Regions from separate parts of the Alkaliphilus crotonatoxidans genome, predicted to be linked through region 3. Evidence: predicted binding sites of a transcription regulator. Region 3 holds the regulator's gene; each other region holds the start of a gene.
What was found. The regulator HrcA, encoded in region 3, represses chaperone genes, less so after heat shock. The targets are predictions, from matches to a motif close to TTAGCACTCNNNNNNNNNGAGTGCTAA.
Positions count from the first base shown of each region.

Region 1 (3,288 bases), on a different contig from region 3:
ATTCAAAGGTTCCTCTTAATTTATTTAACACAAGGGTTGTAAGGGCTTCACCTTCAACATCCTCGGCAATAATTAATAGCTTTTTACCCTGTTGAACGATTTTTTCCAGGATGGGTAGTAATTCCTGTACGTTACTGATTTTTTTGTCAGTAATTAAGATATATGGATCATTTAAAACTGCTTCCATCTTTTCAGTATCGGTTACCATATAGGCAGATAAGTATCCTCTGTCAAATTGCATACCTTCTACAACAGATAGGTTTGTTCCCATGGATTTTGATTCTTCAATCGTAATAACACCGTCATTTCCTACCTTTTCCATGGCGTCGGCAATCAGCTTACCAATTTCTTCGTCGCCTGCAGAAATGGCACCTACCTGTGAAATGGCTTCTTTGCCCTCTACAGATTTAGAGATTTTCTTTAATTCAGCAACAGCCGCATCTACAGCCTTTTGAATTCCTTTTTTCAGGATCATTGGATTAGCACCCGCTGCAACATTTTTTAAGCCTTCTCTGATAATTGCTTGGGCTAAAAGGGTTGCTGTTGTTGTACCGTCACCTGCAACATCATTTGTTTTGGTGGCAACCTCTTTAACCAGCTGCGCACCCATGTTTTCATAGGCATCTTCCAATTCAATTTCTCTGGCAATGGTCACACCGTCGTTGGTAATTAATGGAGAACCGAATTTTTTATCAATAACAACATTTCGTCCCTTTGGTCCTAATGTTACCTTTACTGTATCAGCCAGCTTATTTACCCCTGCCTCTAAAGCACGACGGGAGTTTTCACCAAATTTAATTTCTTTAGCCATAATATAACCTCCTCTACATTATTTAACGTTTATTTAAGTAATCTTATTTCGGTCTTTAATCAAACCTATGTCTATTCAACAATAGCCAGGATATCACTTTGCTTTAAGATGGTATATTCTTGTCCATCATATTTTACTTCTGTACCGGCATATTTAGAAAAAATAACTCTATCGCCAGTCTTTACTTCCATTTTAACTTCCTTACCCTCTACAAAACCACCTGGGCCTACTGCTACTACTTCAGCCATTTGAGGTTGCTCTTTGGCACTTCCGGGTAAAACAATTCCGCTTTTTGTTTTTTCTTCTGCTTCAAGCCTTTTGATAACTACTCTGTCGCCTAAAGGTTTAATATTCATAAATTAACCCTCCTTAATTTATTTTTATTTTCTTTACTTTCAAATTATTAGCACTCATCACCAGCGAGTGCTAACTACATTTATAATGTTATAGAAAAGTAAATCACCAGGCAAACCCAATTAAAGATTAATATGTCCGTTTATTGCCAATTATAATCATTTATATTATTATTTTACACTATTTCATTGAATTTCTTATTATTTTAGCTTTTTTAATTGAATTTAACCCAATTACAAAATTTTTTCCCTAAAAATTAAAAGGCCAGCACACCCAGCCTTTAAAACAAGTCTTCCTTAACAAGATTTATAGGGAGACTTTCTTGAAATATATTACAGAAATTAAAACCTTTTGGAAAATGAGAAGGTATATATTTCCTACGCATTATAAAAAGCTCCCAAATGCAAATAGAAGCTGCTGAATTACCAGGGTAATCTTACTGAATAATGACATCAGTAATGGATAAAGAATGGGCAAAAACACCGCCGGCAGCATATTTCCCACATTGATTTTTTTAATCTCCAATATGTTCAAGGAAATACCCATAATTAATAACCCGCCAATAGCAGTCATTTCGTTGATGACACCTTCTACTAAAAATGGTTTCATCAAGGACGCTGAAAGGGTAATGAGCCCTTGATAAATCAAGACTGCTATGGAGGAAAAAACAACTCCGATTCCCATGGTGGAAGAAAAAATAATGGCTGAAATACCATCAATCAAGGATTTTGCAAAGAGGGTTTCATGATTTCCTGTTAAGCCGCTTTCCAGGGAACCAACGATGGCCATAGCCCCTACACAATAGATTAGGCTGGCCGTAACAAAACCCTTGGCAATGGTACCCTGTCCTCCATTATTAAATCTTTTCTCTAACCAGTTTCCCATGGCCTCCAGCTTATTCTCAATAGCCATGGCCTCTCCTAAAATACTGCCTACGGCAACACAGGTAATCATAATCAAGATGTTTTCACTTTTGAAGGTACCTGACAGGCCCACTACAAATACGCTTAGCCCCAGGCCCTGCATAATGGTCTTTTTATATCCCTCTGGAATACCCTTTTTTAAAATTATCCCTAAAAAACCCCCTATTGAAATAGCTAATACGTTGACAATCGTTCCCAGCACTTAACGCTCCCCCTTACCAATTCCTAAGCTTCTACCGTAATAAAATAAATACTGTTGTGCATAGCCTGCATATTGACCAAATTTTGTTTTCGCATATCGTTCAATATATGGGGCCGGTTTTTCTTCCTTAAAATAAAAATGCTCCATTAATCGCTTAATCCAAACATCCACTGGAAAGGCCTCCAGCTTAGACATGGAAAAAAAGGCAATACAATTAGCCACTTTGGGTCCAACACCAGTAAATTCCATTAACCAACGATGGCAGTTTTCCCAATCTGCCTCTTGAAGCCTGTCTATCTCTGTCTGCCGCTGAAGGAGCTGGGCAGCTGCAGCAATAATATAGCCCGCCCGGTACCCTGTATTGCATGCCATCAACTCTTCTTTACTGACCTCCTTAAGTACAGCAGCTTCAGGAAAGGAATAGTAATCCTTCCCTTCAAAGGTTCCTAAATACTGACCGTATCGTTGGCTGATAAGACCAATAATTTTTTTAATTCTAGGAATATTGTTATTGGCCGAAAGAATAAAGGAAATCAATGCTTCCCAGAAATCCTGCCGAAGAATTCTAATTCCACCCCCAAAGGCAACTGCCTGCTCCATGACAGCATCTTCCTTTGCCAGTGTTTGCTTAATACTTGCATAGTCTGTATTTAGGTCAAAATAGCCTGTCCATATTTCTTCAAAATCTTTTTGATTGGTATGATTAAAGTGAATTTCCTGCCCTATTTTATTGACATTCAGTATTTTGCCATAGGCAACCCCTGTATAGCTGCCGTCGGGTTCCCTTTCCCATCGAAAGCATTGACCACAGTCAAATATATGGGACAGCTCAAAATCCTGTTGATTTTTTAAAATGATGCCATTTTCCTTTTCAATCACGTTTCGTTGCTCCATTGGTCCTCCTGACTACATTGATTATTCTTCAAGGGGCTGATAAATATAATACAGCTGATAAATTTGTCTGCCTGTTTCGGTATCGAAAAACACCAGCATTTGTT
Region 1 covers NZ_BAAHXS010000004.1:1,293,695-1,296,982, reverse strand. Annotated here, with positions in the region: gene groL (chaperonin GroEL) at 1-811, opposite strand, end outside; gene groES (co-chaperone GroES) at 883-1,167, opposite strand; gene ACYQ1I_RS08640 (DUF554 domain-containing protein) at 1,550-2,290, opposite strand; gene ACYQ1I_RS08635 (DNA-3-methyladenine glycosylase family protein) at 2,291-3,184, opposite strand; gene ACYQ1I_RS08630 (YcdB/YcdC domain-containing protein) at 3,206-3,288, opposite strand, start outside.
Region 1: groES (co-chaperone GroES) is a predicted target of HrcA. The motif match lies at 1,215-1,241, and genes of this name have one in related genera.

Region 2 (3,288 bases), on a different contig from region 3:
GGCCACCGGGTCGTTAATGGGAAGTCCTTCAATTAACAGAGCCTGGTCATACAGCAGGCTGGTATAGAGCTTCAGCTTTTCCTGATCCTTTTCGTAGGCATCCTTTAGAGATTGAAATACCTCATGGTTAATATTGATTTCCAATACCTTTTCGGCCTTTATATTTTCACTATTGGGCATGGCATTTAAAACCTTCTCCATTTCAATGGTCAGGTCTCCCTCATTAGACAGGCAAACCGGATGGCTCTTAAGCTTTTTAGAGACCTTTACAGCCTTTACCTTATCCGCCAGAATATCCTTCATGGAATCAAAAAGACCCTGATAGTTTTTAGCCTCTTCTTCTACAGCCTTTTGGTTTTCATCGGCCTCAAAGCCTAAGTCGCCGCTGGAAACTGATTTAAATTCCTTTTCTTTATAATTCATCAGCATTCTAATGGCAAATTCGTCAACATCATCAATAAAATATAGAATTTCGTATCCCTTATCTGAAACCAGCTCAATTTGAGGCAGTTTTTCAATTCGTTCGTAGGATTCACCGGCAGCATAATAAATATACTTTTGATCCTCCGGCATTCTGCTGACATATTCATCTAATGTAACCAGCTTCTTTTCCTTAGAGGAATAGAACATCAACAGGTCCTGTAGGGTTTCCTTCTCACTTCCAAAGTTGTTGTAGACACCAAATTTAAGCTGTCTTCCAAAGGATTCATAGAACTTTTCATATTTGTCTCGTTCTTCCTTCATCAGGCTTAAGAGACCGCTCTTAATTTTACTTTTGATGTTTTTGGCAATCAGCTTTAATTGACGATCATGCTGCAGCATTTCTCGGGAAATGTTTAATGATAAGTCCTCGGAATCGACCATTCCCTTGACAAAGCTGAAGTAGTCCGGCAATAGATCAGGGCACTTATTCATGATTAATACCCCACTGGAATACAGCTCTAGCCCCTTTTCATATTCCTTAGTGTAGTAATCGAAGGGGGTTTTTTCTGGTATAAATAAAATTGAGTTGTATCTTACAGCCCCGTCAACGCTAATGTGGATATGCTTAAGGGGTTTGTCATAGCCATAATGCTTGTCTGCATAAAATCTTTCATAATCCTCCTGGGTAAGCTCGCTTTTGTTCTTTCTCCAGATGGGCACCATACTGTTAAGGACCTGCTCTTCAATGTAGTCCTCATATTCATCCTCAGTGCCCTCCTTTAATCTGGTATTTTTCATATCCATTTTAATGGGATACCTGATGAAGTCGGAATACTTTTTAACAATGCTCTTCAGCCGATATTCTTCTAAATACTCATCATAGCTTTCATCCTCGGTATTCTCTTTAATCTTTAAAATGATATCAGTTCCGACGGACTCCTTTTCCCAGGGCTCAATGGTATAGCCATCGGCCCCGTGGGATTCCCATTTATAGGCCTGGTCTCCATCTAATGCCCTACTGATAACCGTAACGGTTTCTGCCACCATGAAGGCTGAATAGAAGCCAACGCCAAACTGGCCAATGATTTCGTGACCATCTTTAATTTCCGTTGCCTTTTTAAAGGCCAGGGAACCGCTCTTGGCAATTACCCCTAGGTTATCCTCCAATTCTTCCTTGAGCATACCAATACCTGTATCAGAAATCTTTAATACTCGATTTTCCTTGTCTGCGAAAATCTTAATGTAATAATTTTCAGGATTGAAGCTTATGTTTTCGTCAGTCAAGGCTCGATAATAGATTTTATCAATGGCATCACTGGCATTGGAAATAAGCTCCCTTAAAAATATTTCCTTGTGGGTGTAAATTGAGTTAATCATCATATCCAGCAGTCTTTTGGATTCTGCCTTAAATTGTTTCTTTGCCAAAATAACCCCTCTCCCTTCATTTTATTTCTTTTAATTCTAAAGGCTCGTCCCACTCCTATATATGTAAACAGTACCTTACTCAAGGAATTCTGTATGGGATTTTTGCCCTCTTTGTGTTAGCACTCTCGTTTAATGAGTGCTAATTTCCATAGTCTTTATATATCATATTCTTTATTCTGTGTCAATACCTCCATTTAGGTTATTGGGTAAGCTTCTTGTACAAAAAGGAAGAATAATCGTTTTATTAAGTTGATTGATTGACGACGGCTTTTTTTCTGTGCTACAATTAAATAAAAAATCTATTTGCGGGGGGACCATTTGGTTGAGAAGGTAAAACCTGACCCTTTGAACCTGTCAGCTAATACTGGCGTAGGGAAGCAGATCATTCATGTTGATTGAATTATGGGTGCTTCTGATATTAAGAAAGCACCTTTTTTTATTATCTACCTTCCGTACTAGATTCAACAAAAGTAGTCCTTTAAATCTATAAGGAACGCTCTATTCTTGAGTCAATACTTATTGATTAAGGGTTAAATGATCTCCTGCAATATTAATGAAAGTGAGGGAGCAATATGAAAAAAGTATTAACGATAGCCGGCTCAGATTGCAGCGGCGGTGCAGGCATACAGGCGGACCTGAAGACCTTTTCGGCCCATGGTGTCTTTGGAATGAGTGTGATTGTATCGGTTGTGGCTGAAAATACCAGCCGGGTCATTGATATTCAGGATGTAACGCCAGATATGATTGAAAAGCAGATTGACGCTGTATTTGAGGATATTGAGGTGGATGCAGTGAAGATTGGCATGCTTTCTCAGCCGGCCTGTATGATGGCTGTGGCTAAGAAACTTAGGCAATACCATCCTGCCAATGTAGTGATTGACCCGGTAATGTATGCAAAAAATGGTTGCCCCCTTATGGACCCTGATGCCATCGATACTTTGATTGCCGAGATTATCCCCCTGGCGGATTTGCTGACACCCAATATCCCAGAGGCTGAGAAGATTTCAGGCCTTCAAATTAATAATGTAGCTGAAATGGAGCAAGCAGCCAAAAAAATCTACGAAATGGGGGCTAAAAGTGTACTGGTAAAGGGCGGCCATGCCCTAGGGGATGCCCTGGATGTACTATATGACGGTGATCAATATATCCATTTTAGTGCCGAAAGAATCGATACCAAGAACACCCATGGCACCGGCTGCACCTATTCCTCTGCCATAGCCTCTAATTTAGCCCTGGGTATGGATTTACAAGGGGCTGTAAAGCATGGTAAGGACTATGTTACAACGGCCATCAGGCATTCCCTTTCCATCGGTAAAGGCTGCGGGCCCACCCACCATTTTTACAAGCTTTATCAAAGGGGATTAAATCGACCCATTTAAGACTGAATTGTTGTAATATAAAAGGCCCCAACCGTTGGGGCCTTTTTAATTGTTTGTATAT
Region 2 covers NZ_BAAHXS010000003.1:320,799-324,086, reverse strand. Annotated here, with positions in the region: gene htpG (molecular chaperone HtpG) at 1-1,848, opposite strand, end outside; TPP riboswitch at 2,146-2,242, shown strand; gene thiD (bifunctional hydroxymethylpyrimidine kinase/phosphomethylpyrimidine kinase) at 2,421-3,227, shown strand.
Region 2: htpG (molecular chaperone HtpG) is a predicted target of HrcA. The motif match lies at 1,965-1,991, and genes of this name have one in related genera.

Region 3 (3,288 bases):
TTAGCCTTTTCAGCAGCTTCCTTCAATCTTTGCAGTGCCATTTTATCATTTCTTAAATCGATTGATTCCTGCTTTTTAAATTCCTCTGCAATGTAATCAATAATCACCTGGTCAAAGTCGTCTCCACCCAGATTATTGTTACCATGGGTGGCCAATACCTCAAATACGCCGTCTCCCAGCTCAAGAATGGAAACGTCAAAGGTTCCGCCCCCAAGGTCGTAAACCAGAATTTTTTGGTGCTGCTCAGTTTTATCTAATCCATAGGCCAAAGAAGCAGCCGTTGGCTCATTAATTATTCTTTGAACATTTAAACCTGCAATTCTGCCGGCATCCTTTGTTGCCTGTCTTTGACTGTCAGAAAAATAAGCGGGAACGGTAATAACAGCATCGGTTACAGTTTCACCTAAGTAAGCCTCAGCATCAGCCTTCAGCTTTTGTAAGATCATCGCTGAAATATCCTGTGGAGTATAATCCTTGCCGTCAATTGTAACCTTATGATCTGTTCCCATATGTCTTTTAATTGAGATAATGGTTCTGTCTGGGTTCACCACTGCCTGTCTTTTGGCAGGCTCACCAATAATTCTTTCTCCGTCCTTACCAAAGGCAACTACTGAAGGAGTTGTTCTGTTTCCTTCGGAATTAGGTATAACAACGGGTTCTCCACCCTCTAAAACGGATACACATGAGTTGGTTGTTCCCAGGTCTATTCCTATTATTTTAGCCATTGTTTTCTTTTCCTCCTTATTTTATATGTTGTCGTATTACTTGATTATTTAGCCACCTTTACCATGGCCGGTCTTAAGACCTTTTGATGAATCTTATAGCCCTTTTGAAACACTTCAATTATAGTATTGGCTTCGGCTTCAGCCTCTTCCTGGGCTACTGCATGGTGCAGGTTCATATCAAAGGGCTGATTTAATGCTTCAATTTCTTCAACCCCGTTTCGCTTTAACAGCTCCTTGAGCTGCTTTAATACCAGCTCAATTCCCTGAAAAAGACCAGTCTCCTGCTCCTCTGAAGCAGCCTCAAGGGCCCTTTCCAGGTTATCCATTGTTCCTAGCAATTCTTCAGCCAATTTTTCATTAGCGTACAAATAGATTTCACTTTTTTCCTTTTCTATTCGCTTTTTGTAATTGGCGAAATCTGCTTGCAGACGCTGCATCTGATTTATGTAGTCCTGCAACGCTGCTTCCTTTTCTTCTATTTGCTTCTTTAATTTCGCTATTTCGTCTACCTCCTCGGTGGCCTCTGCCGCTTCTTCTGTCTCTTCCTGTACTGCTTCCAGATTACTGTCAGCTGTTTCCTCCAACTGTTCATCCAAAATTTCCTCTTGATTTTGCTTTTCCAATCATGACACCGCCTTTTCTCGTAATCTTTAAAAAGAGAGAGTGCAAAACACCCCTGGTGTTTCGCACTATAGACCTTAATATCTATTTTTAAGCAGTTGATTAATGTAGGCACTGATTTGATCCATTACACTAATCACATGGGAATAATCCATTCGAGTTGGTCCAATTACGCTAAGCCACCCCATGGTATTTCCATCTAATTTGATGGTAGCCGTTACAAGACTGCAGTCCTTTGCTTCCTGAAGGGAATTTTCACTTCCGATGGAAATGGTCAGGCCCTCCTTTTCAGAGGTACTGATCAGATTTGTAATTAGATCCCGCTCCTCCAGCATGGATAAAAAGGATTTAGCCCTTAAAATATCACTGAATTCAGGAAAGTTGAAGATGTTGGTTGTACCGTTCAAAAATAGCCCAAAATCATCAATTTCCTCCAGGGTTTTAAAGAGCTCAGGGACGATTATATCAATGATGCTGCTGAAATGATTAGCCTCCTGCTTCATCTCTCTTTCTAATTTCTGCTCAATATCCCGAAAGCTCAAGCCTACCAGCTTTTCATTCAGGATGACAGAAACCTTCTGCATAATTTCATAATCCATTCCGCCATGAATCTTGATCAAGGGCTTTTTAATAACCCCTGTATCGGTGACAATCACACTAATCATGTTCTCATCGTCAATAGGAACCAATTGTATGTGCTTTAGCTTGCTTCCCTTTATTTGAGGTGCCATGGCAATGGTGGTATAGTTAGTTAATTGAGACAATATTCTTGAGCTGTATTGGAGCAGATCCTCAAGTTCACCAAAGCTCTTTAACAGATTGCTTTTAATATAGTCCCGTTGAAAGGCCGCAATTTTCTTCATTTCCAGCAGATAGTCCACATAGAAACGATAGGCCTTATCTGAAGGAATTCTGCCGGCAGAAGTATGGGGCTGGGTTAAATAGCCTAAATCTTCCAAATCAGCCATTTCATTTCTAATGGTCGCAGGGCTTACTCCCAGATTATATCGTTTGGTTAAGGTTCTGGAACCAACGGGCTCTGCCGTTTGAATATAATCCTGAACTATGGCCTGTAAAATTTTTAGCTTTCTTTCATTCAATCTCATATGACCACCTCGATTATTAGCACTCTTTATCATTGAGTGCTAACGCTATCTGCTTTTAAAATATCATTTCAATTTATTTTTGTCAAGACCCCCTTTCACATTTTTTAAATTTGGTCTAATCCAACAGCAGCTTTTGAAATACTTGATTTGAAAGGTCTATTCCCTTGGCAGTTAAATAAAGCCGCTTGGAATTAATTTCAATTAGCCCCTGATCTTTCAAGGCCTTCAGGGTATCTCCATAGAGTGTAATTGGTGAAATGCCAAACCGCCTTTGAAAGGCCTCAATCGAAATCCCCTCCATCATCCTCAGGCCTAAAAACATGGTTTCGCTGATTTCATCTTTAAAGGAAATATCAATGCTTTCAATAACCGGGCGCCTTCCTTCCTTTATATATTTCAAATAACCCTCTATTTCTAGCGCATTACTAAACCTTTTTCCATTTAAATAAGAATGGGACCCTGCTCCTAGTCCAAGGTAAGGTTGGTTGCGCCAATAGATTTGATTGTGGAGACAACGATGACTTGGCCTGGCAAAGTTTGAAATTTCATAGTGTTCATAGCCTGCTTCCTTTAAATATTGAATCGCCCCATGATACATGTCTAGCTCCAGCTCCTCGTCAAGGGGGGCTAGCCTTCCTGAATGCTGCCAATCTGCAAAGGGGGTGCCCTCTTCCCAAATTAAGCTATAGGCCGAAATATGGGGTATTTCCAGCTTAACCATGGCTTCAAGGCTTTCCCGCCACTCCTGTGATTGCTGATTGGGCAAGGCAAACATCAGGTCAACATTAATATTGCTGAAGCCTATTTCCCTGGCCAGGGTCAGGTTTTTTAAAAAG
Region 3 covers NZ_BAAHXS010000001.1:112,885-116,172, reverse strand. Annotated here, with positions in the region: gene dnaK (molecular chaperone DnaK) at 1-725, opposite strand, end outside; gene grpE (nucleotide exchange factor GrpE) at 770-1,348, opposite strand; gene hrcA (heat-inducible transcriptional repressor HrcA) at 1,424-2,485, opposite strand; gene hemW (radical SAM family heme chaperone HemW) at 2,568-3,288, opposite strand, start outside.